DNA from 3 places in the Streptomyces sp. NPDC041200 genome. Region 1 is predicted to be linked to each of the others. Evidence: riboswitches for the same ligand, from Rfam matches in the RefSeq annotation. Region 1 holds a riboswitch; each other region holds the start of a gene.
The links. Region 1 has a riboswitch for cobalamin ahead of ACZ6CL_RS02530 (ribonucleoside-diphosphate reductase subunit alpha). Riboswitches for the same ligand answer to the same signal wherever they lie in the genome.
Positions count from the first base shown of each region.

Region 2: linked by a shared signal. The riboswitch ahead of ACZ6CL_RS21965 (cobalamin biosynthesis protein) and the one ahead of ACZ6CL_RS02530 (ribonucleoside-diphosphate reductase subunit alpha) in region 1 are both predicted to bind cobalamin.
Region 3: linked by a shared signal. The riboswitch ahead of metE (5-methyltetrahydropteroyltriglutamate--homocysteine S-methyltransferase) and the one ahead of ACZ6CL_RS02530 (ribonucleoside-diphosphate reductase subunit alpha) in region 1 are both predicted to bind cobalamin.

Region 1 covers NZ_JBVIZF010000001.1:525,864-532,798, reverse strand. The annotation lists gene ACZ6CL_RS02550 (FGGY-family carbohydrate kinase) at 1-1,186, opposite strand, end outside; gene ACZ6CL_RS02545 (DeoR/GlpR family DNA-binding transcription regulator) at 1,234-2,013, opposite strand; gene ACZ6CL_RS02540 (histidine phosphatase family protein) at 2,010-2,702, opposite strand; gene ACZ6CL_RS02535 (FGGY family carbohydrate kinase) at 2,830-4,299, shown strand; cobalamin riboswitch at 4,414-4,536, shown strand; gene ACZ6CL_RS02530 (ribonucleoside-diphosphate reductase subunit alpha) at 4,664-6,935, shown strand, end outside.
Region 2 covers NZ_JBVIZF010000009.1:194,277-201,211, reverse strand. The annotation lists gene ACZ6CL_RS21990 (hypothetical protein) at 1-696, opposite strand, end outside; gene ACZ6CL_RS21985 (alpha/beta hydrolase) at 850-1,977, opposite strand; gene ACZ6CL_RS21980 (class II aldolase/adducin family protein) at 2,059-2,769, opposite strand; gene ACZ6CL_RS21975 (inorganic phosphate transporter) at 3,006-4,325, shown strand; gene ACZ6CL_RS21970 (hypothetical protein) at 4,341-4,571, shown strand; cobalamin riboswitch at 4,741-4,878, shown strand; gene ACZ6CL_RS21965 (cobalamin biosynthesis protein) at 5,021-5,983, shown strand; gene ACZ6CL_RS21960 (cobyric acid synthase) at 5,980-6,935, shown strand, end outside.
Region 3 covers NZ_JBVIZF010000030.1:36,906-43,840, reverse strand. The annotation lists gene ACZ6CL_RS35090 (DUF4097 family beta strand repeat-containing protein) at 1-601, shown strand, start outside; gene ACZ6CL_RS35085 (ATP-binding cassette domain-containing protein) at 671-1,666, shown strand; gene ACZ6CL_RS35080 (ABC transporter permease) at 1,663-2,451, shown strand; gene metE (5-methyltetrahydropteroyltriglutamate--homocysteine S-methyltransferase) at 2,567-4,885, opposite strand; cobalamin riboswitch at 5,051-5,274, opposite strand; gene ACZ6CL_RS35070 (winged helix-turn-helix transcriptional regulator) at 5,342-5,725, opposite strand; gene ACZ6CL_RS35065 (FG-GAP-like repeat-containing protein) at 5,957-6,673, shown strand; gene ACZ6CL_RS35060 (APC family permease) at 6,750-6,935, opposite strand, start outside.

The DNA of each region.
Region 1 (6,935 bases):
CGGCGTCGTCGGCCGGAGTGCCGAGGACGAAGCCCCGGGCCGCGCCGCTGACGAACGGGAAGCGCTCGCCCTCGCGGCGCAGCGGATACGTGACGACGGAGGCCGGGCCCCGGTGCGCGGCGGCGCGGTCGAGCGCGGGCAGCCGCTCGGACGGGAGGTGCGCGAGGGCCTCGCCGCCGGTGTTGGAGGCGCCGCCCGGCAGCCACCAGCCGTCCGGGTGGCGGTGGCTGTAGAGCGCGCCGGAGGGGTCGGTGACCAGGTCCCGGGTGACGCCCTTGAGGACGTAGGTGGTGCCGAGGATCCCCACGAACTGCCCGGGCCGCACGGCCCCGGTGGCGAGCTGCCCGGCGCAGCCGTCGGTCATGCCGAGCCGGACCGCGCACCCGGTCGGCAGCCCGGTCTGCGCCGCGGCGTCCGCGCACACCGTGCCGACCGCGGTGGCCGGGGGCTGGACGGACGGCAGCCACCGGGCCGGTACGCCGAGCGCGTCGAAGACCTCGCCGGGCCACTCTCCGGCGCGCGCGTCGTAACCGCTCTTGAGCGCGTGGGACCAGTCGGTGGCGACGGGCCCGCCGGTGAGCCGCCATCCCACGAGGTCGGGGGTGTGGAGCAGATGCCGGACCCGACCCGCCCCGGTTCCGGTCCGCCCGGTGGCGGGCGTACCGGAACCGGGCGCCGGACCACCGGCCGCCGCAGCGCCGGACGCCGGGCCGCTGCTCGCTGCCGACCCCGCGGCAGCCCCCTCCGTGCTCGCCAGCCAGGCGATGCGGCCGAGGGCGGCGGTCGGGGCGACCGACAGACCGAGGGCCCGCCAGCGCGGGGCACCCGCCTCCTGGGCGCGGGCGTTGAGCCCGGCGGCGCGGCGGTCGTCGTACATCAGGGCGGGGCCGAGCGGTTCGCCCCGGCCGTCCGCGAGGACGATCGTGCCGGAGGTGGCGGCGACGGCCACCGCCACGACCTCCCGGCCGCCCGCCGGAAGGGCCCCGGTGGCCTCGCGCAGGGCCGCCGCGACGGCGGGCCACCAAGCCGTGGCGTCCTGTTCGCTGCGCCCGCCCTCGCCCCGGCGCGGGGGCGGGAGTTGGGCGCTGCCCCGCGCCCGTACGTGCCCGTGTGCGTCGGCGCACACCACCCGCACGGCCGCCGTGGCGATGTCGATCCCCGCGACGACCTCGGCCCGGTCGGACATCACGTATCACGCCTCTCGCAAGGGGGGTTAAGTTCACACTGGTGATGTTAAGAAGAGCCGTGCGCGATCCTCACATCCGTGCGCTCCCGCCACTCCCCCACCAGCCGGGCGTCCGCCCCGCCGTCCACCACCAGATGGTCGAAGTCGGCCAGCGGGCGCAGCCGGTGCAGCGCCGTGCGCCGGGTCTTGGACGCGTCCATCAACAGCACCGTGCGGGCGGCGGCCGCGAGCATGGCGCGCTTGACCAGCACCACGTCCTGCTCCTGGTGGTACGTGGTCGTCGCGTCCATGGCCGAGGTGCTGACCAGCGCCATGTCCACCGAGAGCGCCCCGATCGCCTCCGCGCACGGCACGCCGAGGAAGGAGTCATGGGTGTGCGAGTACTCCCCGCCGAGCCCGATCAGCCGGATCCGGGGCACCCCGGCGAAGACCTCGATCACCCGCCGGGCGTTGGTCACCACCGTCAGCGGGGCGGACTCCACCAGCAGCCGGGCGAGCGCGAGGGCGGTCGTGGAGTCGTCCAGCATGACCGACATCCCGGGCTCGACCAGCTCCGCCGCGGTGGCGGCCACCGCCTCCTTCTCGGCCCGGTGGGCACCCATCCGGTAGGCGAGGCTGGACTCGAAGACCGACGACGGCAGGGCCGAGACCCCGCCCCGGAACTTGCGCAGCACGCCGAGCCGGGCCAGCTCGTCCAGGTCCCGGTGCACGGTCATCAGGCTGACCCCGGTGAGGTCGGCCAGCTCGGCCGCGGTGGCGGTGGAGTGCGCGAGGACGTGTTCGGTGATGGCCTGTCTGCGGGCGTCCTGGGAGCGGGCGGTGGTCATGGGCGGGCCTCTCCCGTCATGCCGCCGGTCGGCACGCCGCCGCTCGGCACGCCGCCGCTCGGCACGCCGCCGGTCGGCACGCCGCTGGTCGGCACGTTCAGGGAGCGCAGCGCCGTGCGGTCGCCGTCGATCCCGACCTCGGTCACCGCCGCGTTGTCCAGCCGGGGGAAGACCGTGCGGTAGCGGCCCACGGGGATGCCGAGCAGGGTGCACAGCGCGACCCGCAGCAGGCTGTTGTGCGCCACGACGAGCACCGTGCGGTCCGGATGCGCGGCGGCCAGCCGCCGCAGGGCGGCGACCGCCCGGCCCGCGGCCTCGCCTGGCCGCTCCGAGCCGGGGAAGGCCCCGGCGTCGGGGTCCTCACGGAACGCCCGGACGGCCGCCGCGTCCTCCGCCTCCATCTCGGCGAGGGTGCGGCCCTCGCCCCAGCCGAAGTCCATCTCGCGCAGGTCCTCGACGACTTCGGGCACCAGGGACAGCGCGCTGGCCGCCGGTTCGGCGGTGCGCCGCGCCCGGCCGAGCGGGGAGCAGGCCACCGCGTCGATCCCGCGGCCGCGCACCCAGTGGGCGAGGGCCCGCGCCTGCCAGTGGCCGCGCTCGGTCAGCGCGATGTCCGAGGTTCCGGCGTACCGGTTCTCCGCGTGCCACACGGTCTCTCCGTGGCGTACGAGCAGCAGTCGGGCGGTCATCCGGGGCTCCCCTGCGTGTCGGCCAGTGCCTGGACCAGCGCCTGGACCATTGCCTCATCACGTCTCTGGTGTTAAATCTAGCATCGCTTATGTGAAGGGACACCGAGGTTCCGGAGGGCAACAGGCCATGCGCGCGATCATCGGAGTGGATGTCGGCACCTCGGTCACCAAGGCCGTGGCCTTCGGCCGCGACGGGACCGCCCTCGCCTCCGCCGCCCGCCCCAGCCGACTTGACCGGCTGCCCGGTGGCCTGGTCGAACAAGACTTGGAGGACGTGCTGCGCACGGTCGCCGAGGTGGTGCGCGAGGTCGCCGCGGCGCTCCCCGGGCCGCCCGCCGCGCTCGCGCTCACCGGCCAGGGCGACGGGCTGTGGCTGCGCGACGAGGCGGGCCGGGCGGTGCGTCCGCCGATCTCCTGGCTGGACGGCCGGGGAGCCGGTACCGTCGCCCGCTGGCGCACCGACGGCACGCTCGCCGCCCTCTACGCCCTCACCGGCTCCGGGTTGTTCCCCGGCTGCCACGCCCCGCTGCTGCGCTGGCTGGCCGAGCACGAACCGGCGGCGCTGGAGCGGGCGTCGGTCGCGGGGTACTGCGTGGACGCGGTGGCCCAGCGGCTGACCGGTGTCATCACCGTGGACGCCTCGGACGCCTCCCTCCCGTTCCTCGACGTCACCACCCGTACGTACGTGCCCGCCGCGCTGGAGCTGTGCGGGCTGGGCGACCACGCCCGGCTGCTGCCCCCGCCCGCCGCACCCGGCACCGTCCTCGCGCTGGACGACGAGGGGGCTCGGCTGACCGGGCTGCCGCCCGGACTCCCCCTCGTCTGTGGCCCGTACGACCTTCCGGCGTGCGCCATCGGCAGCGGGGTGCGGGACGTGGGCGACGGGCTGCTCATCGTCGGCACCACGCTGGCCTGTCAGGTGCTCACCGATCGCGCCGTGGTGGACCCGGCCGCCGATCCGGCCGGAATGTGGCTGTGCGTCCCCGACCCGGACCGCTGGCTGCGCGCGATGCCCGCCATGGTCGGCACCGCCGCCCTGCGCTGGGTGCTCGATCTCACAGGGACGACCACGGCCGAACTGGACACCCTGCTCGGCCAGAGCCCGCCGGGCGCGAACGGAGTGACCGCGCTGCCCTTCCTGTCCGGCGCCGGGGAGCGCGCCCCCTTCGTGGAGCCCGCCGCCCAGGGCCGGTTGGACGGCCTCGGTCTCGCCACCACCCGTGCCGACGCCGTACGGGCCGTATGCGAGGCCATCGCCTACGCGGCCCGCCACTGCCTGGAGGCGGCCGGGCTCTCGGGGCGGCTCGCGCTGTGCGGCGGGGGCGTGCGCTCCGCCGCGTGGACGGAGATTTTCGCGCATGTCATTGATCACCCCGTGGCCCTTCCGGACGAGCCGGAAGTCGGCGCGCGCGGCGCGGCCGCGGTCGCCTGGCGGTCGCTGGGCGACCCCGTGGACGCCCCTCACTGGCGCTCCGCGTCCCGTACCGTCGAGCCCCGGGCGGAGCTTCGCGGCGCGTACGAGGACGGCTACGCGGGCTACCGCGACCGCCTCGCCCGTGCCCTGGACGAATGGCGGACGAGCGGCCCGGCGAGCTAGTTTTCCCTGGGATTCCAACGCGGCCAAAGCCTGACGCGACTAGCACATCTATGCGAATCCACCCAGCTGACGACACAACATCTGGGGGTACGTGCGCAGCGCGACACAAGATGTATGCTCGTGCTCGCTGTCGCCGCAGGGGAATCCGGTGGGAATCCGGAACTGTCCCGCAACGGTGTACGGGTGCGCTTTCGCGTACCCGTGAGTCCGATGACCTGCCGACGGCCGTCTGCATACGTCCGGGCCTCGCGGGTTGGGTCGATGGACGCTGCGCGGTGTGCCCTGAAGCGGAATCGGCATGCCCGTAAGCGGCCATCGCGCACCGCCCTCGCAGGCCCCCAGCCGAGCGAGGGAGAACACTTCAGTGACCATCGCGCCCGCCGATCCGGTCTCAGAGGCAGCGGACACCACGGCAGCGGCCGACGCGCCCGGGACCGCCCTGCTGCGTACCCTGACCGCGCTCACCGCCGACCTGCCCGCCACCGACCCCGGCAGGGTCGCGGCCGCCGCCCTGCGCGGCCGCCACCCCGGTTCGGACGAGGCGGAGTTGCGTTCCCTGGCGACCGAGGCCGCGGCCGGGCTGATCGGTGAGGAGCCGGAGTACTCCAAGCTCGCCGCGCGGCTGCTGACCCGCGCGATCGCCGAGGAGGCGGCCGGGCAGGGCGCGGACTCCTTCTCGGCCTCTGTCGCCGTGGGCCACCGCGAGGGCCTGATCGCCGACTCCACCGCCGAGTTCGTGACCACCCACGCCGCCCGCCTGGACGCGCTGGTCGACCAGGCGCTGGCCGACGGCGCGGACGACCGCTTCGGCTACTTCGGGCTGCGCACCCTGCACAGCCGCTATCTGCTGCGCCACCCGATCACCCGTCAGGTGATCGAGACCCCGCAGCACTTCCTGCTGCGCGTGGCCTGCGGGCTCGCCGAGGACCAGTCGGCACGGGCGCTGGCCGATGTCGCCGAGCTGTACCGGATGACCAGCACGCTGTCGTACCTGCCCAGCTCCCCCACGCTGTTCAACTCCGGCACCCGGCACCCGCAGATGTCCTCCTGCTACCTGCTGGACTCGCCGCTGGATGAGCTGGACTCGATCTACAACCGCTACCACCAGGTGGCGCGCCTCTCGAAGCACGCGGGCGGCATCGGTCTGTCGTACTCCCGCATCCGCGCCCGCGGTTCACTGATCCGCGGCACCAACGGGCACTCCAACGGCATCGTGCCGTTCCTGCGCACGCTCGACGCCTCCGTGGCCGCCGTCAACCAGGGCGGCCGGCGCAAGGGCGCGGCCTGTGTCTACCTGGAGACCTGGCACGCGGACCTGGAGGAGTTCCTGGAGCTGCGGGACAACACGGGCGAAGAGGCCCGCCGCACCCACAACCTCAACATCGCGCACTGGATCCCGGACGAGTTCATGCGCCGGGTCGAGGCGGACGCCGACTGGTCGCTGTTCTCCCCGGCGGACGCGCCCGAGCTGGTCGACCTGTGGGGCGACGAGTTCGACGCCGCGTACCGGAAGGCCGAGGCCGAGGGGCGGGCGCTCAAGCAGGTCCCGGCGCGCCAGCTGTACTCCCGGATGATGCGCACCCTCGCGCAGACCGGCAACGGCTGGATGACGTTCAAGGACGCCGCCAACCGCACCGCCAACCAGACCGCCGAGCCGGGCCGGGTCGTCCACTCCTCCAACCTGTGCACCGAGATCCTGGAGGTCACCAACGACGGCGAGACCGCCGTCTGCAACCTCGGCTCGGTCAACCTCGCCGCCCACCTGGGGGAGGACGGGGAGATGGACTGGGAGCGGCTGGACCGCACCGTCCGCACCGCCGTGACCTTCCTCGACCGCGTGGTGGACATCAACTTCTACCCCACCGACGAGGCCGGGGCCTCCAACTCCCGCTGGCGTCCGGTGGGGCTCGGCCTGATGGGCCTCCAGGACGTCTTCTTCCGGCTGCGGCTGCCGTTCGACTCGTCCGAGGCGCAGGCGCTGTCCACGCGGATCTCCGAGCGCATCATGCTCGCCGCGTACGAGGCGTCCTGCGACCTCGCCGAGCGCCACGGCCCGCACCCGGCCTGGGCCGAGACCCGCACCGCGCGCGGCGTCCTCCACCCGGACCACTACAACGACGCCCAGGCCACCTGGCCCGAGCGCTGGGAGGCGCTGCGGCAGCGGATGGCGACGACCGGCATGCGGAACTCGCTGCTGCTGGCGATCGCGCCGACCGCCACCATCGCCTCCATCGCGGGCGTGTACGAGTGCATCGAGCCGCAGGTCTCCAACCTCTTCAAGCGCGAGACGCTCAGCGGTGAGTTCCTCCAGGTCAACAACTACCTGGTGAACGACCTGAAGAAGCTCGGCGTCTGGGACGCCCAGACCCGTGACGCGCTGCGCGAGGCCAACGGCTCGGTCCAGGACCTCTCCTGGGTGCCCGCGGACGTCCGCGACCTGTACCGGACCGCGTGGGAGGTCCCGCAGCGCGCCCTGATCGACATGGCGGCGGCCCGTACGCCGTACCTCGACCAGAGCCAGTCGCTGAACCTCTTCATGGCCGCGCCGACCATCGGCAAGCTCAGCTCGATGTACGCGTACGCCTGGAAGCGCGGCATCAAGACCACGTACTACCTGCGCTCGCGCCCGGCGACCC
Region 2 (6,935 bases), on a different contig from region 1:
GAGGACGGTGAGCGCCCCGACCGAGGCGAGGGCGTCCAGGGCCCAGCCGAGCAGGGCTTCCAGCGCGTCGTCGTCGTCGACGGCCTCCGCCCGGTCCCCGGGATCCGGGGTCTCGGTGGGGTCGGCGTCCTCCGGCGCGGCCACCCCGTACGGCACCTCGCAGCGCTCGGTGCGCAGCTCGGCGACCCGCTTGCGCAGCATGTCCAGCAGCGTGGAGATCTGCACCGGGCCCGCGGACAGCTGGAGCAGCGGAAGCAGCTGCGGTACGGCCTCGATCACCTCGGCGACGGCCGCGGGCTCGGCGGTGTCCGGGGCGGGGCTGGCCAGCGACCAGGCGTCGAGCAGGGCGACCCAGCCGCGCAGCACCGCGCTGTCGTCGCGGTCCCAGGCCTGGAGCCGCCAGCCGGGGCGGGCGGTGCCGCCGTGCAGATCGACGAGTCCGACGAGCCGGGCCCGGTCCCAGTCGGTCCGCACCTCCTCGGCGCTGCGCCCGAGCGCGGCGGCGGCGCGGGCGGCGGCCTCGTCGGTGAGGACCCCGAGGGAGTCGTCCTCGGCGGCGGCCCAGCGGGCCACCTCCACGGCCCCGACCAGCCCCGCACGGGCCTGCCGGGCCAGCTCCGGGCGGGGCGGCGTGCCCTCGGGCGGGCGTGGCGCCGGCCGGGAGCGGTTCGGCGCGGGCCGCGGGGCGGTGGCCATCGGCCGCTGGCGGACGAGTCGGAGCCGGGAGTCGCGCGGAGTACGGGACGTCACAGAAGCAGTCTCGCCGTTGACGGCCCGAAAGCCCAATCGGCACCCGTCCGGCGGTCGCCCGGGCGGGATTCCCACGGCTAGCCGTGGGCCCTGGAGCCCCTAGATGAGCGGGGTGAGGAAGCGGCGCAGGGCCTCCTCGTACCCGCGCGGGTCGGCGTTCCACATGGCGGCGTGCGGGGCGTGTCGCACCGGGTGAAGCGTCACCAGCTCGGGCCGGGCGGCGGCGAATTCACGCGACGCGTCCCAGGGCGCGAGGGTGTCGCCGGGGCCGTGCACGATGAGCGTGGGCACCCGCAGGCTCTCGGGGTCGGCCGCCTCCGCGAGCTTGCTGTCGTGGAGCCCGGTGCGCCCTTCCGCGGCCCGTACGGCGAGCGGGAGCAGGACGGCGGGGGTGCGGCGCGCCGCCGCGAGGGCACGCAGGGTGGCCCGCCAGTCGAGCACCGGGGAGTCCAGGACGATGCCGCTGAGCCGGTGCCGCAGTGCGGAGTTGGCGGCCGCGTGCAGGGCCATGGAGGCGCCGGTGGACCAGCCGTGCAGGACGACGCTCTCCGCCCCGTAGCGGACCGCGTAGCGGATGGCGGCGTCGAGGTCGCGCCACTCCGTCTCGCCGAGGTGGCCGATGCCGTCGGGCGGGCGCGGGGCGCCGGGGTCGCCGCGGTACGCGAGGTCGAGCACCGGGATCCGCAGCCGGTGCAGCAGCGGCATGACGACCATGGGGTGTTCGCGGGTGGTACCGAGGCCATGGGTGGTGATCACCCAGGTGGTGCGCTCGCCGGGCAGGAACCAGGCGGGCAGCGGCCCGAGTTCGCCGGGGACGTCGACATCGGCGTGCTCGATGCCGAGCGCGTCCCGCGGGTTGCCGAGGTACACCTGCGGGGTGAGCCGCACCCGGGTGCCCGCGTCGAGGGTGCCGTGGGTGACCCGCTCCAGGCGGCGTACGACGCAGTCGGCGGGGTGCGCGACGTCCTCGTCCACCGCCCCGACGACGGCGTGGCACCCGCGGCCGACCACGCCGTAGGTACCGGGGCGCAGCGAGGCGAGCGAACGGGTGAGGGTGATCCGGCCGTCGCCGGTGGCGTGCACGGTGAGCGGCGGCTCGTTCGGCAGCGGCCGGTCGGGCGCCGGTTTCAGCGCAGCGTCGGTGACGTACCGGCCCGCCGCCACCGCGGCCGCGCCGACACCCAGCAGAGTGGTGGCGGCAGCGACCGCCGTTGTCCGCACACGCATCCCTCCCAGTGTGGGCGGGGAGCGGCGGACCGGCCAGTGGGATGGGCTGTTTCGGGCCCCTGTCGCCGGACGGTGTCTGCGCTACCGCTGGGCGGTGTCCCCGGTGGGCTGCTGGCCGTAGCCGCTGAGCTTGGCCGCCGCGCGCTCCAGCTCGGCGGGTGGGATGAGGGTCGGGGTGCGGCCGGGAATGGCGGCCGCGGCCAGCCAGACCTGGCACATCCACTCCAGCTGGGCGGTGCGGTCGTACGCCTGGTCGAGCGTCGCTCCGTAGACGACCGTGCCGTGGTTGCGCAGCAGACAGCCGGAGCGGTCGCGCAGCGCGTGCAGCATGGTTTCGGCCAATTCATCGGTGCCGTAGAGCGCGTAGTCGGCGACCCGGACCGGTCCGCCGAGGGCGGCGGCCATGTAGTGGATCGCGGGCAGTTCATCGACGAGCGTGGAGACCGCTGTGGCGTGAACGGCATGGGTGTGGACGATGGCCGAGGCCTCGTCCGTGTGACGGTAGACGGCGAGGTGCATGGGCAGCTCACTGGTGGGCGCGAGTGTGCCCAGCACCTGTCGGCCATCGAGGTCGACGCCGACCGCGTCACGCGGGCCGAGCCGGTCGTACGGGACGCCGCTCGGGGTCACCAGGACGGTGTCGCCGACCCGCGCCGAGACGTTGCCCGAGGTGCCGACGACGAGTCCGTCGGCGGTGGTTCTGCGGGCCGTCCGCACTACATGCGTCCATGCCTGCCGCAGGGGCTGGGTCAGCCTCGGCTGTGGCCGTCGCGCCGATCGCGGCTCCGTCACGGGCCCTCACCTCCGGGCGCGATCCTTCCATAGGAACACCACTCCGGGTGGACTACAGGAGGTTGATGTATGGACTTCAAATTCCGTGTGGCACACGGGAGTACGGTCGAAAACCAGCCGTTCTCACGCCCCCGCGTTCGCGTCACCGTGAAGCCCGCCTCAGTTCATCTCCCGTTCACCCAGTTTCCCTACGTTCACCGTGCACTGACCGCCCTCCGAACTGATTGACCGGGTGTATGGAACACATCACGCTTCTCATCGGGATCGTGATCATCACGGCCTTGGTGTTCGACTTCACGAACGGCTTCCACGACACGGCCAACGCCATGGCCACCACCATCTCCACGGGAGCCCTCGGCCCCCGGGTCGCGGTGGCGATGTCGGCGGTCCTCAACCTCGTCGGCGCCTTCCTCTCCGTGGAGGTCGCCAAGACCATCTCCGGCGGAATCATCGACGAGGGCTCGGGAATCCAGCCCGAAGTGATCTTCGCGGGGCTGGTCGGCGCGATCCTCTGGAACCTGGTGACCTGGCTGGCCGGTCTCCCGTCCAGCTCCTCGCACGCCCTCTTCGGCGGCCTCATCGGCGCCACCGTGGTCTCCGTCGGTATGGACGGGGTCAACGGCGACGCGGTCGTCATGAAGGTCCTCATCCCGGCCCTGGCCGCGCCGGTCGTGGCGGGCATCGCCACGGTGGTCGCCACCCGGCTCACCTACCGGCTGGCCAACAACCGGGCCGAGGAGGACACCGCGAAGGGCTACCGCGCCGGGCAGATCGCCTCGGCCGCCCTGGTCTCCCTGGCCCACGGCACCAACGACGCGCAGAAGACGATGGGCGTCATCACCCTCGCGCTGGTCACCGGCGGCGTCATCGCACCGGACTCCGACCCGCCCATGTGGGTGATCGTCTCCGCCGGTCTCGCGATCGCGCTCGGCACCTACCTGGGTGGCTGGCGCATCATCCGCACCATGGGCAAGGGCATCACCGACATCCAGCCGCCGCAGGGCTTCGCCGCCCAAACCGGCGCCGCGACCGTCATCCTGGCCTCCTCCCACATCGGCTTCGCGCTGTCGACCACGCAGGTCTGCTCGGGCGCCGTGATGGGCGCGGGCGTCGGCCGCAAGGGTGGCGTGGTGCGCTGGTCCACCGCGGGCCGCATGGTCGTCGCGTGGGCGCTGACCCTTCCGGCCGCCGGTCTGGTGGCCGCAGCCGCGGCGCTGCTGGCCGACCAGGGCAGCTGGGGCGTCACCGCGGTCGCCGTCCTCGCGGTGCTGGGCTGCGGTGTCATCTGGGCGCTCTCGCGCCGCAAGCCGGTGGACGCCAGCAACGTCAACGAGCCGGGTGCGGAGTCCACCGAGCGGGTCGGCGTCGTCACCGCCGCCGTGCGGTCGGTGGCCCCGCCGCCCGCCGGAAAGACCGCCTCCGCCGCCTCCGCCACGTCCGCCACGTCCGCCGGGACGACCGGGTCGGCCGGGTCGGCCGGATCCGGCACCGACGGCGACGCTTCGTCCGAATCCGCACCCACCCCCGCCACCGCGGGAACCGGTTCCACCAGCTGACAGGGAGCACACGCAATGGACATCGACTGGGCGGCCCTCGGCCAGGTCTTCAGCATCAGCCTCGCGGTGACGGTCGGCGTCGTAGGGGTCTTCACCCTGGGCATCATCGGCACCTCCCGTACGGCCCAGCCGCAGCCCCAGGCGGCCGCGGGCGGCGCGTCCCCGGTTGCGCGCACCGGCGCGTACGCCTGTTTCGCGGTGTGCGCCGCGGTGGTGGCGTACGGCATCTATCTGATCGTGGCCTGAGGCCACGGAAGGCCGCGGGGCGGTGGGTGCCGATCGGCGCCCACCGCCCCGCGGTCGTTGCCGCGTGTGCGCCTGTGGGTCTCCGCACACTCTGGCATCGCAGGTCAAATGCGAGTTGACGGCCATTCGCACCCCATGGTGGACTTCCCGAGCCAAACGGCGGCAGGAGAGGAAGCCGGTGAGAATCCGGCGCGGTCCCGCCACTGTCACCGGGGAGCGCTCTCCCTCACCGCAAGGGGTCACGGCCGTCCGTCACGGAGGAGGGCTGGAAGACCGGGAGAGCCGCGGATCCGGGAGCCAGGAGACTTTCACCGCCGGTCACGTCGAGCCAGGGCGCGGACCCTGAGTGAGGACATACCGCCATGCCCGGCATCGCCACGCCGTCAGCTCCATCTGTCCATATGCTCGGCGGCGGTCCCCGCCGCAGAGGCGTGACGGCGGTCTGAAGGATGCGTGCCGACCACGCCTCGTACGCGTGCGGCGCCGCACTCGGCTTCCTCCTCGATCTCGCCGCGGGCGATCCGCGCCGCGGCCATCCGGTGGCCGCGTTCGGGCGCACCGCCGCGGCCGTCGAGCGGCGGCTGTGGCGTGACCACCGCGGTTCCGGGGCGCTGCACACCGCGCTGTGCGCGGGCGGCGCGGCCGCCGGTGCCGCGCTGCTGGCCCGTACCGTACGCACCCTCGTAAGGCCGCGCCGTACAGCCGATGTCGCGCTGACCGCCGCCGCCACCTGGTCCGTGCTGGGCGGCACCTCGCTGGTGCGGGAGGCCCGGGCCATCGGTGACGCGCTGGCCGCCGGGGACGCCGACGCCGCGCGGGAGCGGCTGCCGCATCTGTGCGGACGGGATCCGCAGGCGCTGGACGAGCAGCAGATCGCCCGGGCGGTCGTCGAGTCGGTGGCCGAGAACACCTCGGACGCGGTGGTGGGCGCGCTGGTGTGGGGGGCCGTGGCCGGAGTGCCGGGGCTCGTCGGCTTCCGCGCCGTCAACACACTGGACGCCATGGTGGGCCACAGGTCGGCCCGCTACCGCCGGTTCGGCTGGGCGTCCGCCCGGCTGGACGACGCCGCGGGCTGGCCGGGCGCCCGTCTCACGGCCGCCCTGGTCACTGTGGCCGGATCCGATCCGCGTGGCGCGTGGCGCGCCTGGCGCGAGGACGGCGGACGCCACCCGAGCCCCAACGCGGGCCCGGTGGAGGCGGCGTTCGCGGGCGCGCTGGGCGTCCGGCTGGGCGGCACGCTGGCGTACGGGGGCCGGGTCGAGCACCGGCCCGTACTGAATCCGGGCGGCCGTCCCGTGACGGCGGCCGACATCCCGCGGGCGATCAGCCTCTCGCGGCGGGTGGCGGCGCTCGCTCTGCTCATCACCGCCGCGGGCCGGTCCGCGGTCGGCCAGGAAAGGGTGAATCGATGACCCTGGGAGGCGGACTGCTCGTCGCGGGGACGACCTCGGACGCCGGTAAGAGCGTCGTCACGGCGGGCATATGCCGCTGGCTGGCGCGCAAAGGGCTCCGGGTCGCCCCGTTCAAGGCGCAGAACATGTCGCTCAACTCCTTCGTCACCCGCGACGGCGCCGAGATCGGGCGGGCCCAGGCCATGCAGGCGGCCGCCGCGCGCGCCGAACCGAGCGCCCTGATGAACCCGGTCCTGCTGAAGCCGGGCAGCGACCGCAGCAGCCAGGTGGTGCTGCTCGGCAAGCCCGTCGGGGAGATGAGCGCGCGTGGCTACCATTCCGAGCGGCGGCGCGAAGGGCTGCTGGAGACCGTCACCGAGTGCCTGAGCGAGCTGCGGCGCACCCATGACGCGGTGATCTGCGAGGGCGCGGGCAGCCCGGCCGAGATCAATCTGCGCCGTACCGACATCGTCAACCTGGGCCTGGCCCGCTCCGCCGGACTGCCGGTCGTCGTGGTCGGGGACATCGACCGCGGCGGCGTCTTCGCGTCCTTCTTCGGTACGACCGCGCTGCTGTCCCGCGAGGACCAGCGGCATATCGCCGCCTATGTGGTGAACAAGTTCCGCGGCGATGTGAGCCTGCTGGAACCCGGTCTGGACATGCTGCGCGACCTCACCGGGCGGCCGACCGTCGGCGTGCTGCCGTACGCGCACGGCCTCGGCATCGACGAGGAGGACGGGCTGCGCGTCTCGCTGCGCGGCACGGTGCGCGAGAGCGTCGTCGCACCGCCGCACGGCGCGGACGTGCTGCGGGTCGCGGTGGCGGCCGTCCCGCTGATGTCCAACTTCACCGACGTGGACGCGCTGGCCGCCGAGCCGGGCGTGATCGTGCGCTTCGTGGACCGCCCGGAGGAGCTGGCCGACGCCGACCTGGTTGTGCTGCCGGGCACCCGGGGCACCGTGAAGGCACTGGA
Region 3 (6,935 bases), on a different contig from region 1:
CGAACTGCCCGCGGGCTCGCGCATCGACGCGACCGGCGCCTGGACCCAGGTGCTCGGCGAGGGGCGGCTCGGCGAGGTCCGCGTGAAGACCTCGTCCGGTGACGTCCGCCTCGACGCGACCGGCCCGCTGCGGCTGACCGCGTCGCACGGCTCGATCACCGTGGACCGGGTCGACGGCGCGGCCGAGATCACCACCAGCTCCGGCAGCCTGCGTGTCAACCTCGTCGACGGACCCGCCGTCCTCAAGAACTCGCACGGTACCACGACCGTCGGCGCCGTGACCGGCGAGCTGCGGGTGAGCGGCGCCAACGGCGACATCGACATCCGGCGCGCCGAGGACTCGGTCACCGCCACCACCGCCCACGGCACCCTGCGCGTAGCCGAAGTGGCGCGCGGCACCGTCCAGTTGGAGACCTCCTACGGCGCCATCGAGGTCGGCATCCGCGAGGGCACGGCCGCCTGGCTCGACGTCACCTCGGGCTCCGGGCAGGTCCGTAACACGCTCACCGCGTCCGAGACCCCGGAGAAGACCGAGGACACCGTCCAGGTCCGCGCCCGCACCCGGTACGGCAACATCGACGTCCGCCGCGCCGCCGTCTGAGCCACCCCGCGCCCGTACTCCTCCCGCCACTTCACCCTTCGATCGGAGGGCTCCATGCCTTCATCTGTCATGCCCACGTCCAAGAGCCCGACGTCAAAGAGCCCCGCGCCCGCCGCCGTCTCCGCCATCGGTCTGCGCAAGGCGTACGGCGACAAGACCGTTCTCGACGGCATCGATCTGCGCATCCCCGCGGGCACGGTGTTCGCCCTGCTCGGGCCGAACGGCGCGGGCAAGACCACCGCCGTGCAGATCCTGTCCACGCTCATCGCCGCCGACGGCGGACAGGCCCAGGTCGCGGGCCACGACGTCGCCACCGCGGCGGACGCGGTACGGGCCGCGATCGGTGTCACCGGGCAGTTCGCCGCGCTCGACGATCTGCTCACCGCCGAGGAGAACCTGCTCCTCATGGCCGACCTGCTGCGCCTCGGTAAGCGCGAAGGCCGGTCCCGCGCCCGGGAGTTGCTGGAGCGGTTCGGGATCGCGGACGTCGCGGACAAGCGGGCCGCGACCTTCTCCGGCGGTATGCGGCGCAGGCTCGACATCGCCATGACGCTGGTCGGCGACCCGCAGGTGATTTTCCTGGACGAGCCGACGACCGGGCTCGACCCCCGCAGCCGCCGCACCATGTGGGAGATGGTGCGCTCGCTGGTCGCGGGCGGCACCACGGTCTTCCTCACAACCCAATACCTGGAGGAGGCCGACCAGTTGGCGGACCGGATCGCCGTGCTCGACGGCGGCCGGATCGTCGCCGAGGGCACCGCCGACGAACTCAAGGCGCAGATCCCCGGCAGCCACGTACGACTGCGGTTCGACGACATCGCCGAGTTCGACCGCGCGGCCGCCGCCTTCCCCCACGCGGCCCGCGACGACGAGAACCTCGCCCTGCGCGTGGCGGGCGACGGTGGGATCGACGCGCTGCGCGCCCTGCTCGACCGGCTCGACGCCGCCGGGACCCGGGCCGCCGACTTCTCCGTGCACACCCCCGACCTGGACGACGTGTTCCTCGCCCTGACCGGCGACGGCACCGCCGACACTCCGCTTCACGTCAAGGAGACCCTGCGATGAGCACCCTCACCTACGCCGTGCACGACTCGATGACGATGCTGCGGCGCAACATCAAGCACGCGCTCCGCTACCCCGCCGTGTCCCTGGGCCCGGCCATGATGCCCGTCATGATGCTGCTGCTCTTCGTGTACGCCTTCGGGGGCTCGATCGGCGCCGGCCTCCCCGGGGGCGGCGGGCGGGACGCCTACCTGGAGTATCTGACGCCCGGCGTCATCATCATGGGCGTGGCGTCCGGCTCGATGTCGACCTCGATCGCTGTCTGCCAGGACATGACCGAGGGCATCATCAACCGCTTCCGCACCATGAACATCACGCGCTCGTCGTTCATGACGGGCCATGTCATCGGCAGCGTCATCACGACGATGGTGAGCCTGGTCTTCGTCGTGGCCGTGGCGATCGCGGTCGGCTTCCGCCCGGACGCGAACCCGGTCGAGTGGCTGGCGGTGGCCGGCCTGCTCGCGGCGATCGCTTTCGCGGTGGCCTGGCTGTCGGCGGCGCTCGGCCTGATCTCCAAGACCGTCGAGTCGGCGAGCAACAAGCCGCTGCTGATCCAGTTCCTGCCGTTCCTCGGCTCGGCGTTCGTCCCGGCCGACTCGATGTCGCCGGGCCTGCGCTGGTTCGCCGAGTACCAGCCGTTCACACCGATGACCGAGACCCTGCGCGGCCTGCTCTCCGGCTCGGAGATCGGCAACAACGGCTGGATCTCGCTCGCCTGGTGCGCCGGGATCACCCTGGTCGGCTACCTCTGGTCGCGCTCGCTGTTCAACGGCACCACCAAGCGCTGACCGGCGAACCTGGTGTGGGCGGTGCTCAGGGCCGCGGCGCTCCCGTACGGCGCGCTGCGAGCCGACAGGAACGGGCCGGGGCGTGAGGCGCCCCGGCCCGCCCGGGTGTCCGGGGTCAGGACCCCGACAGCTCACCGCGGACCGTGCGGGCCGCGGCGACCAGGTTCTCCAGCGAGGCGCGGGTCTCGGGCCAGCCGCGGGTCTTCAGGCCGCAGTCGGGATTGACCCACAGCCGCTCGGCGGGAATGGCCTCAAGCCCGGCGCGCAGCAGTTCGGACGCCTCCTCCGTGCTCGGCACACGCGGGGAGTGGATGTCGTAGACGCCAGGACCCGCCTCGCGCGGGTAGCCGTGGGCGGCCAGTTCGCGCGCCACCCGCATATGGGAGCGGGCCGCCTCCAGACTGATGACATCGGCGTCGAGGTCGTCGATGGCCTGGACGATGTCCCCGAACTCGGCGTAGCACATGTGGGTGTGGATCTGCGTGGTCGGGCGCACACCGGTCGTGCTGAGCCGGAAGGCCTCGGTGGCCCACGCCAGATACGCCGCGCGGTCGGCGGCGCGCAGCGGAAGGGTCTCGCGCAGCGCGGGCTCGTCGACCTGGATCACCGAGCTTCCGGCCGTCTCCAAGTCGCCCACCTCGTCCCGCAGGGCCAGGGCGACCTGGCGCGCGGTGTCGGCGAGCGGCTGGTCGTCGCGGACGAAGGACCAGGCGAGCATGGTGACGGGGCCGGTGAGCATGCCCTTGACCGGGCGGTCGGTGAGGGACTGGGCGTATGTCGTCCAGCGCACCGTCATCGGCTCGGGCCGGGAGATGTCCCCGGCCAGCACCGGCGGGCGGACGTAGCGGGTGCCGTAGGACTGCACCCAGCCGTGCTGGGTGGCCAGGTAGCCGGTGAGCTGTTCGGCGAAGTACTGGACCATGTCGTTGCGCTCGGCCTCGCCGTGCACCAGGACATCCAGTCCGGCCTTCTCCTGGAAGCTGACCACCTCCTGGATCTCGGCCTTGATCCGCTCCTCGTACCCGGCCGTGTCGATCCGCCCGGCCCGCAGGTCGGCGCGGGCGGCACGCACCTCGCCGGTCTGCGGGAAGGAGCCGATGGTGGTCGTCGGCAGCAGCGGCAGGCGGAGGTGGGCGCGCTGGGCCGTGGCGCGCTCGCCGTACGGCTGGGAGCGGTGGGTGTCGGCCTCCGTGACCGCGGCGGCGCGGGCCCGTACCGCCGGATCGTGGGTGATCGCCGAGTCGGCGCGGGAGGCCAGGGCGGCGCGGTTGGTGGCGAGTTCACCGGCGATGGCGTCGGTGCCGTGGGCGAGGCCCTTCGCGAGGGCGACGATCTCGGCGGTCTTCTGGCGGGCGAAGGCCAGCCAGCGCAGGATCTGCGGCTCGATGTCCCGCTCGGCCGCCACGTCGAGCGGCACATGGAGGAGGGAGCAGGAGGCGGCCACGTCGACCCGGTCGGCGAGCCCCAGCAGGGTGCCCAGCGTGGACAGGGACTTCTCCAGGTCGTTGACCCAGACGTTGCGGCCGTTGACCACGCCCGCCACCAGGCGCTTGCCGGGCAGTCCGCCGACGGCGGCCAGCGCGTCCAGGTTGGCGGCCGCCGCCCCGGTGAAGTCCAGCGCGAGCCCGTCGACCGGGGCCTTGGCCAGCACCGGCAGGGCGTCGCCGAGCCGGTCGAAGTAGGAGGCCACGAGCAGCTTCGGCCGGTCGGCGAGGGCGCCGAGGTCGCGGTACGCGCGCTCAGCGGCGTTCAGCTCGGCCGGGGTACGGTCCTGCACGAGGGCGGGCTCGTCCAGCTGCACCCACTCGGCGCCCGTCGCGCGCAGGTCGGCCAGCACCTCGGCGTACACCGGCAGCAGCCGGTCGAGAAGGGTGAGCGGGTCGAAGTCCGCGGCCACCCCGGGGGCGGGCTTGGCGAGCAGCAGGTAGGTGACCGGGCCGACGAGGACGGGCCGGGCGGTCAGGCCCAGGGCCAGGGCCTCCTTCAGCTCCGCCACGCGCTGGGTGGAGTCGGCCGCGAACACCGTGTCCGGGCCCAGCTCGGGCACCAGGTAGTGGTAGTTGGTGTCGAACCACTTCGTCATCTCCAGCGGCGCCACGTCCTGGGTGCCGCGCGCCATGGCGAAGTAGCCGTCCAGGGCGTCCGCCTCGACGGCGGCGCGGTGCCGGGCGGGGATCGCGCCGACCATGACGGTGGTGTCCAGGACGTGGTCGTAGTGCGAGAAGTCGCCGGTGGGCACCTCGTGGACGCCCGCCGCGGAGAGCTGCCGCCAGGTGGTGGCGCGCAGTTCGGCGGCGGTGGCGTGGAGGGCGTCGGCGGTGACGCGGCCCTGCCAGTAGCCCTCGATCGCCTTCTTCAGTTCCCGGTTCTGGCCCTGGCGGGGGTAGCCGTACACGGTGGCCCGTGCTGCCGCGGCCGCGGTCTTGCTGGTCACGGAGATCTCCTTCGCGAGATGAATCCCTGAGATCCCGGTGACGGGACGAGAGCGCGAAGGGTGACGGAACCCGGCGGAACCGGACCCGCGCGGCACAGCGCGGTCATCCGCCTGGTAGGTACGCCGACCCGCCCTCGAGGTCACCGAGATGCCGCGCACGAGTGGTTCGTACGCGGGCCACTGGCAGGTCTTCGGACTCGCGGGCACGTCCTCCGGGGGAGGACACCTACTGGCCGTCGCTTCCCAGGCCCGGTTTCGCCGGGCCCAGTGCACATGACGGCGGTCGTTCCCGCTCACCGCTGCGGGGCAGTCCCGGATTCCCACCGGGTTCCCTCTTGCGACGCGTCCCGCCTGGCGGACGGGGCGAACCAGCTGCACCGGCCAGCCTAGGGGGTGCGGCGACGGAGGGAAGAGGGCCGTCCACCATCCGGAGGGTGAGGTGGGCCACCAAAAGGGTCAGGCGCCGAAGCGGTGGCGCGCGTCCTCGATGTGGCCGAGGTACTGGTGGGTCCAGCCGCACATGGCGTCGACCGTGGTGCGCAGGGCCCGGCCCGGCTCGGTGAGGGTGTACTCGACCCGTGGCGGCACGGTGGGGTACACCTTCCGGTCGACCAGGCCGTTGCGCTCCAGCATGCGCAGGTTCTGGGTGAGCATCTTGTGGCTGACGCCCTCGACCTCGTTCCGCAGCTCGCTGAAGCGCAGGGTGCGCTCGCCGATCGCCTCGATGATCAGGAGCGCCCACTTGTTGGCCACGTCCGAGAAGATCTCCCGCGCCAGGGAGTCCGCGCGCCTCAGGTCCGCGTCCTCGGGCAGGCCGCTCAGCTGCTGTTTGGTCGCCATCAGGTTCCTCAGTCGCCGAAGAGTGCGTTCTTTCAGGTCGGCTGTTCACTCTCCTACGGTTTCCCAGTAACCGCAAGAGAGCGCTGGCTCCTGCGGGGTCACCGATGGAATGACACATTCAGGTAACGCGGAGGTCGTGGGTGAACTTCCGTCAACGCGCGCTCATCTCACGGGGCGTCAGCAACTGAAAGGTGTTCATCAATGCTTCGGAAGCGCTCACGTTTGATCGCCGTGCCGCTCACGGCCGTCGCCCTGACCCTGACCGTCGCCGGTTACCAGGCCGGGGCGGCCGAGTCGTCGGCCTCAGGCAGCGCACACCGGTCCGGCAGCGCCACCGACGCGTCGGCCCCGTGCCTGGCCGACGCGACCACGCTGCTCGGTGACCTCGACGGCGACACCTACCCGGACAAGATCACCAACCCCGGGCACACCGGCACCGAGATGACGGTCCAGTGGGGCGCCAAGAACGGCTCGTTCGGCAAGAAGCTCCCCGTCAAGGACCTCCTCGGCGCCAAGAAGGGCGAGACCGCGACCGCCGCGGTCGCCGACTTCCAAAACGACGGCACGCTGGACATGGTCGTCAACATCGTCGAGCCGGCCGACGGCGACGACCCCAACACGGCCCGCGTCGCGGAATACCGTCCCGGCCCGCTGGACCGGACGGACCTGGGGTCCGCCGAAGCCACGCACTCCGACATCGGGGACCACGGCGAGGCCAGGCAGCTCACCATCGCCCAGTACAACGACGACGGCTACCCGGACCTCGCGATCCGCAACAACGGCGGGGACGGGCAGATGGACCGCGACGTACGGCTGTCGAAGCCGGGCGGCGGCCTCGCGGACTTCGACTACGAGGCGTTCCAGAAGTACGGCGAGGCCGGGTCCTGGGCCGAGCCCCCGGCCATGCCCACCGACGGCTGGAAGCAGTTCTACAAGCCCTGCTCCTGACCACCACACCGGGCGCCGTCGCGGGTCTCAAGGACCCCGGCGGCGCCCGGTGCGCGTTTGCGGCGCTCAGCCGAACTCAGCCGACGTGGACGTGAGGCCGGCGCGCCCGGTCGGGTTCGGCCTCGCGGAGGACTTCGCGGGTGACGGGGGCGACCTCGCCCTGGCCGAACAGGAAGAACCGCAGGAACTGGGCGAAGGGGCTGCCCTCGGTCCACTCGAAGTAGATGTGCGGCCTGCAACCGGTCTCGTCCCGTACGTGCAG